DNA from 3 places in the Pseudoalteromonas sp. SWXJZ10B genome. Region 3 is predicted to be linked to each of the others. Evidence: predicted binding sites of a transcription regulator. Region 3 holds the regulator's gene; each other region holds the start of a gene.
The links. The regulator MetJ, encoded in region 3, represses methionine synthesis genes. The targets are predictions, from matches to a motif close to TAGACGTCTAGACGTCTA.

Region 1: metK (methionine adenosyltransferase) is a predicted target of MetJ. The motif match lies at 1,420-1,437, and genes of this name have one in related genera.
Region 2: I6F54_RS04535 (methylenetetrahydrofolate reductase) is a predicted target of MetJ. The motif match lies at 1,793-1,810, and genes of this name have one in related genera.

What each region holds. Positions count from the first base shown of each region.
Region 1 covers NZ_JADYXD010000024.1:50,821-54,111, forward strand. Annotated here, with positions in the region: gene tkt (transketolase) at 1-1,235, opposite strand, end outside; gene metK (methionine adenosyltransferase) at 1,539-2,690, shown strand; gene I6F54_RS17095 (hypothetical protein) at 2,866-3,291, shown strand, end outside.
Region 2 covers NZ_JADYXD010000003.1:206,708-209,998, reverse strand. Annotated here, with positions in the region: gene I6F54_RS04540 (M16 family metallopeptidase) at 1-1,603, opposite strand, end outside; gene I6F54_RS04535 (methylenetetrahydrofolate reductase) at 1,854-2,810, shown strand; gene I6F54_RS04530 (hypothetical protein) at 2,928-3,125, opposite strand; gene I6F54_RS04525 (sensor domain-containing diguanylate cyclase) at 3,142-3,291, opposite strand, start outside.
Region 3 covers NZ_JADYXD010000005.1:183,271-186,561, reverse strand. Annotated here, with positions in the region: gene I6F54_RS06945 (malic enzyme-like NAD(P)-binding protein) at 1-925, shown strand, start outside; gene metJ (met regulon transcriptional regulator MetJ) at 1,172-1,492, opposite strand; gene metB (cystathionine gamma-synthase) at 1,782-3,029, shown strand; gene metL (bifunctional aspartate kinase/homoserine dehydrogenase II) at 3,200-3,291, shown strand, end outside.

The sequences.
Region 1 (3,291 bases), on a different contig from region 3:
TCACGTACACCGTAGTAAATGTAGTTACCGCTTGCATCATCGCGTGTTAAACCTTTAGAGCCATCCCAAATTGTTAAGTTTGAGCCAGCTAAATCGGCTGAGCCACCCATAAATTCGGGTAATAACGGACCAAACGCATTTAATGCATTTTGCGATGCTTTACGAGACGCTGGGTTTGCTGGGTTTGCTTGTAATTGCTCAATATACGCTTGAGATTTTTCAGCCCAATCGCCAGGAAGTTCGTTGTTAATACGACGCTTGTATTCAGCTGCAAGCTCTGGGTATGCTTTTGCGTATGCTGCAAATTTTTCGTCCCAGCTTGATTCAAGCTGTTGACCTTTTTCTTTGCTATCCCATTGTGCGTAAATATCATCAGGAATTTCGAACGCATCGCCAGTCCAACCTAAAAATTCGCGAGACGCTTTAATTTCGTCATCACCTAGTGGAGCACCATGACAATCGTGGCTACCTGATTTGTTAGGTGAACCATAACCAATAATTGTTTTACAACAAATTAGTGATGGCTTGTCGGTTACACTTTTAGCCTCTGCAATTGCAGCACTTACAGCATCGCTGTCGTGGCCATCAACACCACTAATCACATGCCAACCGTACGCTTTAAAGCGCGCTGGTGTATCATCGGTAAACCAACCTTCTACTTCACCATCGATTGAAATGCCGTTGTCATCCCAAAACGCAACAAGTTTACCAAGGCCTAATGTGCCTGCAAGTGAACCTGCTTCATGTGAAATACCTTCCATAAGGCAACCGTCGCCCATAAATGCATAGGTAAAGTGATCAACAATATCGTGACCTTCACGGTTAAACTGTGCAGCTAGCGCTTTTTCAGCAATTGCCATACCTACGGCATTTGTGATCCCTTGACCTAAAGGACCCGTAGTAGTTTCGATTCCTGGTGCATAGCCATACTCAGGGTGACCTGGTGTTTTAGAATGCATTTGACGGAAGTTTTTAATTTCGTCTAGCGGTAAGTCGTAACCACTTAGGTGCAATAGAGAATATATAAGCATTGAACCGTGGCCGTTTGAAAGAATAAATCTGTCACGGTCAGCCCACTCTGGATTCGTTGGGTTATGTTTTAGATAATCGCGCCATAGTACTTCTGCGATATCAGCCATGCCCATAGGGGCTCCAGGGTGACCAGATTTGGCCTTTTGTACTGCGTCCATTGACAAGACGCGAATAGCATTTGCAAGTTCTTTGCGAGATGGCATGAATTCTCCTACCTTTATTTGTATTTGCGCGGGTATTTATGTAATCGTTTATGCTCATAAGTCACTTAAGAGCTTTTATGGCACCATTCTTACTTATTGTGGGGGCGGTGTGCAATTAAAAACCCCATAAAAATGAGGCATTATGAATATTTTTTAAGACCAAAAAGTTATTATACATTTTATTTAGACGTCTAGGCGTAAAAACACTATGCAAGATGTTTTGTTTTCGATAAAATACGCCCCTTAATTTTTTAGCGCTAATACCGACGTTTGTGAAGCGCAATATTTGTGAGCAGAATTACAATGGCAAAACATTTATTTACTTCTGAATCAGTTTCTGAAGGTCATCCGGATAAAATCGCCGATCAAATCTCTGATGCGGTACTTGATGCTATCCTAGAGCAAGACTCTCATGCCCGTGTTGCATGCGAAACTTACGTAAAAACCGGTATGGTTATGGTTGGTGGTGAAATCACTACTAGCGCATGGGTTGATATCGAAGAAATTACACGTAAAACAATTCGTGACATTGGCTACACAAATTCAGACATGGGCTTTGATGCCGATTCATGTGCAATTTTAAACACTATTGGTAAACAGTCTCCAGACATTAACCAAGGTGTTGACCGTACTAGCCCAGAAGAGCAAGGCGCTGGCGACCAAGGCTTAATGTTTGGTTACGCATGTAACGAAACAGAAGTACTAATGCCTGCTCCAATTACTTACTCACACCGTTTAGTTCAGCGCCAAGCGCAAGTACGCAAAAGCGGCGAGCTTAACTGGTTACGTCCAGATGCAAAATCTCAAGTGACTTTTGCATACGAAAACGGTAAGCCAGTAGGTATTGATGCTGTTGTACTTTCTACTCAGCACAGCGAAGACATTTCGCAAAAAGATTTAGTAGAAGCGGTGATGGAAACAATCATCAAGCCGGTACTTCCTGCAGAACTTATTACAAGTGCAACTAAGTTTTTCATTAACCCAACAGGTCGCTTTGTAATTGGCGGACCAATGGGTGACTGTGGTTTAACTGGTCGTAAAATTATTGTAGATACATACGGTGGTATGGCTCGTCACGGTGGTGGTGCTTTCTCTGGTAAAGATCCATCAAAAGTTGACCGTTCAGCAGCATACGCTGCACGTTACGTTGCTAAAAACATTGTTGCTGCTGGTCTTGCTGACAAGTGTGAGCTACAAGTTTCTTACGCAATTGGTGTTGCAGAGCCTACTTCTATCAGCGTTGAAACGTTTGGTACAAGCAAGCTAGAAGAAAGCCGTTTAATCGAGCTTATTCGTGAACATTTTGACCTGCGCCCTTACGGCTTAATTCAAATGCTTGATTTAGAGCGCCCTATCTACCTTCCTACAGCGGCTTACGGCCACTTTGGTCGTGACGAATTCCCTTGGGAACGTACAGATAAAGCAGACGCACTTCGCGCAGCTGCTGGCCTTTAAGTCAAAATTGTTGTAGTAAATTAAAAACGGCCCTTTTAAGGGCCGTTTTTGCATCTAAAACTTATTCGCTATATTGTTTGTAGAGCGTCTACAAAATAACTATTAAATCGACCTCGAATTCTTTTGTACTTTAGGTATATACTCATTTCATTATAAAAGCTTTAGGGACAGTTAAATGGCCGATAACTTTCGCGTTATATTTGCAGGACTTGCCGATAACGTTGACATAAAAATAGCATGTACAAATTTAGCTGCAAAATTAAAAACATCAGATGAAAAAGTAGCTCTTTTTTTTAAAGGTAAGCCACTGTTTGCACCAAGCGATAAAGACAAAGCGTTAAAACAGGCTAAGTTACTAGCAGGCTTAGGCATTAAAAGTAAGCTTCAAGCTGTTTCAAACATCATTCAAAATGGCTCAAACCCTGCTGCAAATAACAACCAACGTGACGAACGTATTTTTGATGCACTCGATTACATCACTAGCAGCTTAATTCGCCTTGAAGAAAAGCTAGACGAGTTAGAGCAACGACTTCCTGAAGCTCAATTAAAAGCACCAGACGAAAGTATTGACGAATGGCAAGGTGACGATCTAATGCTAGAT
Region 2 (3,291 bases), on a different contig from region 3:
CCTCTGAGCCACCTTGTGCAAGCATAGCCGCAGTTAACGCAGCAACGCCTTTTTTGCCTTGAGGGTCGGCAGCCGCACCGGTATTGAATAAAAAGTTAACATCAATTAATGGCGAGCTATTGGTTTTATCAAGTACTTTAAATACAGGAGCCGCAGGTGCTTGTTTAAGCTTTGCAGTAAGCGCATTTAAATCAACTTCTTGCTCAAAACTTGGCGCTTCATCAAGTGCCGACATTGTTAATGTGGTACGTGCGTTATCAGTAAAGTATTTATTAGCAACAGCTTTAATATCTGCGCTGGTGATGTTATCTGCCGATTTATACAGCTGGTTTATAACCTCAGGATCGCGCTCAAAATGCATGTAGCTGGCAAGGGTTGATGCAATCGCTTGCGACGAATCTAAACCATTAATAAAGCTGTATTTAAGGTTCGATTTTAAATCACTCAGCTTTTGCTCATCAACAAGCTCAGTGCGTGCTTTTGCATAAGTTCGGTTAATGGCATCGCGTGCAGTGGCTAAATCGTCTGCGTTTTCTACTTTAACAAATACGTGTAATAAACCCGGATCTTTAGTCTCTGGGTTATAGGTAAACATTTGGCTGGCAATTTGTTTGTCGACCACTAGCTCTTGATATAAATCTGAATTACTTGAAAAATAAAGCTGTGAGATTAAATCAAGCGCCGCTCTGTCTTTTTTAGCAGGCTCCCACGCAGCGCCTTTGTACGATACAAGTAACCAATGCCCTGGTAGCGCTTCATCTTGCTGGTGCAAATATTTTGGTGCTTGTTGCACAGGCTCTGCCTTAATGTCAGCAACGTAGTTACCTTTTTTCCAGCTGCCCCAATGCTTTTTAACCATAGCCATTGTTGCTTGTGGCTCTACATCGCCCACAATTACAATCGATACATACTCAGGCTTATAAAATTTAGCAAAAAACTCTTTACCGTACGCCATTTGATCGGGCATCGCTTCTATGTCTTTAAAAAAGCCCATAGTGGTGTGTTTATACGTGTGCTTATCAAACGCTTCTTCGCGTACAGCGCTTAATAATTTACGAACTGGGCTCGCGTTGTTTTTTAAGTACTCACCTTTTACCGTTTGTGCTTCGGTTCTAAATTGCTCTTCGGTGTAGGTTAAGTTTTGAAAAATATCAGCTTCAAGCTCAAGTACTTTATCAAGATGCTGCTTTGAAAAGTTTAAATGGTAGTTGGTGTAATCGTTTGTTGTATACGCGCGGTTATCAACACCTGAATTTTTTAATATGTCTGAATACACATCTTCAGGGTATTTTTGTGAGCCTTTAAACATCATGTGTTCAAAAAAGTGAGCAAAGCCTGTTTTGCCCTCTTCAACTTCGTTACGCGACCCAACCGATACCGGAATTTGAAGCGACACTACATCAGGGTAATCAGTTTTAACAACCATGACACGTAAGCCGTTTTCTAGCTCTTCAATTAAATAATCTTGCGAAAAAACACGATCATCAGCTTTATTTACTTGTTCTTGTTGTGCTGTTGTTTGCGTGCTTTGGTTTTGTTGCATGGCGCAACCTGTTAACGCCAGCGATACCGCTAAGCTGGTTGCTAATAATTTAAATTTCATTGTTGTCCCTTTTTAAATTGAGCAAATTTGTTGTCAGATTTAACTCTTTAATTATGCCCCAAAGCCAATAAATATAAGAGCCCCAAGGGAATTTATTATGTAAACAACTGTGTCAATTATAAATAATGGGAACAAGCACTATGAATAAACATCATGTTAGTTGAAAAACTTTCACTAAATAAATCTATCTAGACGTCTAAATGGCTGCTATATTAAATCCATCAAAACAAACTTAGCTGGAATGAGGATTATGGCTTTATCACTAAAAGAGAAGATAGTGGACACCAACCAAGGTGTTTATCTTATTGGTACTACCCCGCCTAAAATTGGCACCGATAAAGCGCAATTAAAAACCATTGCAGAAAAGCTATTAGGTCGCTTACACGAAATTGAATACGACGGCGTAATAATTTACGACATTCAAGACGAAAGCAGCCGAACCAATCAAGACCGCCCATTTCCATTTAAACAAACCGTTGATCCGCGTGAATACAGCCATTTAATTCGTAATTTATCTGCACAAGATGTAATTACTTATAAAAGTGTGGCGCAGCGTGGCGTGGGTGAATTTAAAGATTGGTTAAGTGAAACTAAAAACGACTACGATTTACAAAATGTAGTTTTAGTAGGTAGCCCGTCATCGGTAGGCGATATCAAGTTAAGTCTGCCAGATGCATATAAAGCATTGGCTGAGCAATCAGATGATTTCTTTTTAGGTGGCGTTACTATTGCTGAGCGCCATTCAAGCAAACGAAATGAGCACGAACGATTAATAGAAAAAACAGCACAAGGTTGTCAGTTTTTTATATCGCAAGCTGTTTACGACGCACAAGCGACTATAGAGTTAATCACTAGTTACGCGCGTACATGTAAAGCACAAGGTATTACACCACAACGTATTATATTAACGTTTACCCCGTGCGGCGGCGAAAAAACCTTAGACTTTATGAAGTGGTTGGGTATTTCAGTGCCAGAAGCTACAAAATGGCGCATGCTTGATGCAGACAATACATTAAGCGAATCAGTGCGTATTTGCCGCGAAAACCTCGACTTAATAATTAAAAGCTGTGCGCATTTAGATGTACCGCTGGGCCTAAATATTGAAAGCTTAACAAACCGTAAAGAAGAAATTGACGCGTCAATTAACTTATACCGTTTATTAAAAGCCATTATGGAATTGAACCTTGCGGAAAAGCTAATAGCTTAAAGGCTAGGTAAGAGCTAATTAACACCCTTCTTGGCAAGCCTCATGGCTTGCTTTTTTATGTCCGTACTTTGAAAAATGAATTAATAAATACAAGTAAAAATTTGCAGCTTAAGCTATTTATTGAAGCTGTTTTTGGTTATTACTCTCAAGCCTTTTTAAGGCAAACCCCATAGAGGAGCACATAACACCAAAAACTATTCCCTCATTAGATATAAATCTAATGCTAGTAAACGTTTCAAATAAGCTTATTATTGCTAAGGAAAAAATAAAACCTATCGCAGAAAAAACCAGCCAAGTTTGTGTGGCATGAGTCATGACGAACCTCCTTTTACTATTGTGCCTTTTTAGCGAGCTTATACGCTTGTTTATTTTTATACATTGCGTGGTCTGCATCATTTAATAGCGCTTCAAAGGGCTGCTTTTGTTTATTAGTAAAACTATAACCAATACTAAGCGATAAATCGCAAACGTCTTCTTTGAG
Region 3 (3,291 bases):
CGATATTGAAGTTAAGCACAAAACAACAGAAGACTTTATTAATACGGTTGCCAACATTGCCGACACATTCGGTGGTATTAACCTTGAAGATATTAAAGCACCAGAGTGTTTTGAAATAGAAAAAGCATTAATAGAGCGTTGTAGCATTCCTGTTTTTCATGATGATCAACACGGTACTGCCATTGTAACGGCTGCTGGTATGTTAAATGCGCTAGAAGTACAAGGTAAGTCAATTGAAGATGCAATTATTGTATGTTTAGGTGCAGGCGCTGCCGCTGTTGCGTGTATGGAGCTGTTAATTAAGTGTGGTGCACTGCGTGAACACATTTATATGCTTGACCGCAAAGGTGTTATTCATACCCGCCGCGATGACTTAAATGAATATAAACAGCTTTTTGCTAACAATACCGATAAGCGTACATTGCAAGATGTAATTGCAGATGCGGATGTATTTGTGGGTGTTTCTGGCCCTAACTTATTAGCGGCTGAAGATTTAAAGCTAATGGCTGCAAAACCAGTTGTGTTTGCATGTTCAAATCCAGATCCTGAGATTGATCCTGCACTTGCGCACGGCGCACGCAACGATTTAATCATGGCAACAGGGCGCTCTGATTACCCTAACCAAGTTAATAATGTTTTATGTTTCCCGTTTATTTTCCGTGGTGCGCTTGATGTACGTGCAAGCGCTATTAACGATGAAATGAAAATTGCTGCAGTAGATGCTATTCGAAGTATTGCCAAAGAGCCAGTACCTGCAGAAGTTTTAAAAGCCGCTGGTGTAGATAAACTAGAATTTGGTGCGCAGTATATTATTCCAAAACCAATGGATCCACGTTTACTGCCGCGTATAGCAAGAGCTGTTGCACTTGCTGCTATTGAGTCGGGTGTAGCACAAATTGATTTACCAGAAAATTATATGCGGTAATACCAATCCGCAATAATACTTAATCAATTTGAGGGATTAAATCTGACGTTAACTACGTTAAAAATTTCTGATATAGAACAACTAAATAACGAAATTTTTGCCTTGTTATCGACACGATTTTCTTCCCTCAAAATAGATCACTTCATTAAGCGAATTGGTATAAATCTATACAGTAGATCTATGCAATAAAATTTAGACATAAAAAAACCTCAGTAATTACTGAGGTTTTTTTTATCTTTGTAATATTTATTCTTCGTTTAAAACGGGTACTTCTAGACCCATTTCTTGCATTATTTTTTTAACTTCTTCTGGCACTTTTTCGGCGTTATCTTTACGTAAGTCATCGTCATTTGGTAAAGGTTGGCCAGTAAAAGCATGCAAAAATGCCTCACATAGCAATTCACTATTTGTAGCATGGCGAAGGTTATTGATTTGACGACGTGTACGTTCGTCAGTTAATACCTTTAATACATTTAGCGGGATCGAAACGGTGATCTTTTTAACTTGCTCTGATTTTTTACCGTGTTCTGCGTATGGGTGAATATACTCACCATTCCATTTAGCCATAAGATGTATCGTTGCCTCAGATTATTAATTTCTCACACGGTATAAAAAGCGTGTAAATATGCGTGAAATTCTATCGATTTAAAAAAGATAGTCAAATAATAGATACCGATCTATCTTAATAAGCCTATTGTAGGTGTAAAGATAAGCACACTTTTGTGAGCTAAAATGTGTTATTCGCAGAGGCCCCTTCTACTTTTAGCCATCTAGAGCTTTAAAATACTTTGACTTATCAAAACGGATAACTTACTCTTTTAGACGTCTAAACATCCAAATTAATCAGGTGACGAATATGAGCGAAAAAAACAAAGCAACCATTGCTGTACGTAACGGCGTTGATGCTGATAAACATCATGGTGCGGTGGTACCGCCAATTTATTTATCGACTACTTATTCGTTTGCCGACTTTGATACTAAGCGTGAGTATGATTATGGTCGTAGCGGTAATCCTAATCGTGATATTTTAGCTGAGACGCTTGCTAAGCTTGAAGGTGGCGCTCGTGGCATAATTACAGCTACAGGCATGGCTGCCGTGCATTTAGCTACTCAGCTACTTAATAGTGACGATACGTTAGTAATTCCACATGATTGTTATGGTGGCAGCTATCGTTTATTTACATCTTTACAAAAACGCGGACTACTAAAGCTCGAAATATTAGATTTAACAAAAGAAGAAAGCCTTCAACAAATTTTAGTAATTAAACCTAAGCTTATTTGGATAGAAACCCCAAGTAACCCAGTACTTCGTTTAACAGATATTAAAGCGGTTACCGATGTTGCAAAGCAATGCGGTGCATTGGTGGCTGCAGATAACACGTTTTTGTCGCCTGCTTTACAAAACCCTATTAAATTTGGTGTAGATATTGTGGTGCATTCAACCACTAAATACATTAACGGACACTCAGATGTAGTAGGCGGCTCAGTTATTACCGCAACACAAGAGCTTGGTGATGAGCTTGCTTGGTGGGCTAATAACATTGGTATTACGGGTGCGCCTTTTGATAGCTATTTAACGCTTCGTGGTTTACGTACTTTAAATGTGCGCCTAAGGCAGCATCAAGAAAATGCCCTGGCAATAGCTAAGTATCTTGAAAGCTCTGAATATGTAAGCCAAGTTTACTACCCAGGTCTTGAGTCACATCCTCAACATGAGCTGGCTAAAGCACAGCAACTTGGTTTTGGTGGCATGGTGAGTTTTGATATTAAAGGCGATATAAACGACGCTGCGGCATTTTTAACTAGCCTTAAAACGTTTAGTTTAGCTGAGTCACTAGGTGGCGTAGAGAGCTTAATTTGTCACCCTGCAACTATGACGCACGCAGGTATGGAGGCAACAGCACGTTTAGAAGCGGGCGTGGGCGATACGCTTATTCGTATTTCGGTAGGTATTGAAGATATACGCGATTTAGTCGCTGATTTTGAGCGAGTGTTTGAACTTGTAAAACCAGGGCAAAATAAAAATGTTGGCCGTGTAGGCAAAGGAGCAGGCACTTCTGGCGGTAACGTTAAATTAAGTGCAGCCCGTCCGGCGCTTTGGTAAGTAATACCAATCCGCAATAATACCTAATCAATTTGAGGGATTAAACCGCACGCTAACTTCGTTAAAAATTTCTCATATAGAACAACTAAACAACGAAATTTTTGCCTTGTTATCGACACGGTTTTCTTATCCTCAAAATAGACAACTTAATTAAGCGAATTGGTATAAATATGGTCAATTGTGTACATAAATTTGGTGGCTCGAGTTTAAGCTCAAGTGAGCGATATCAAAGCGTAGCTAAAATAATTATTGGGCGTACTCA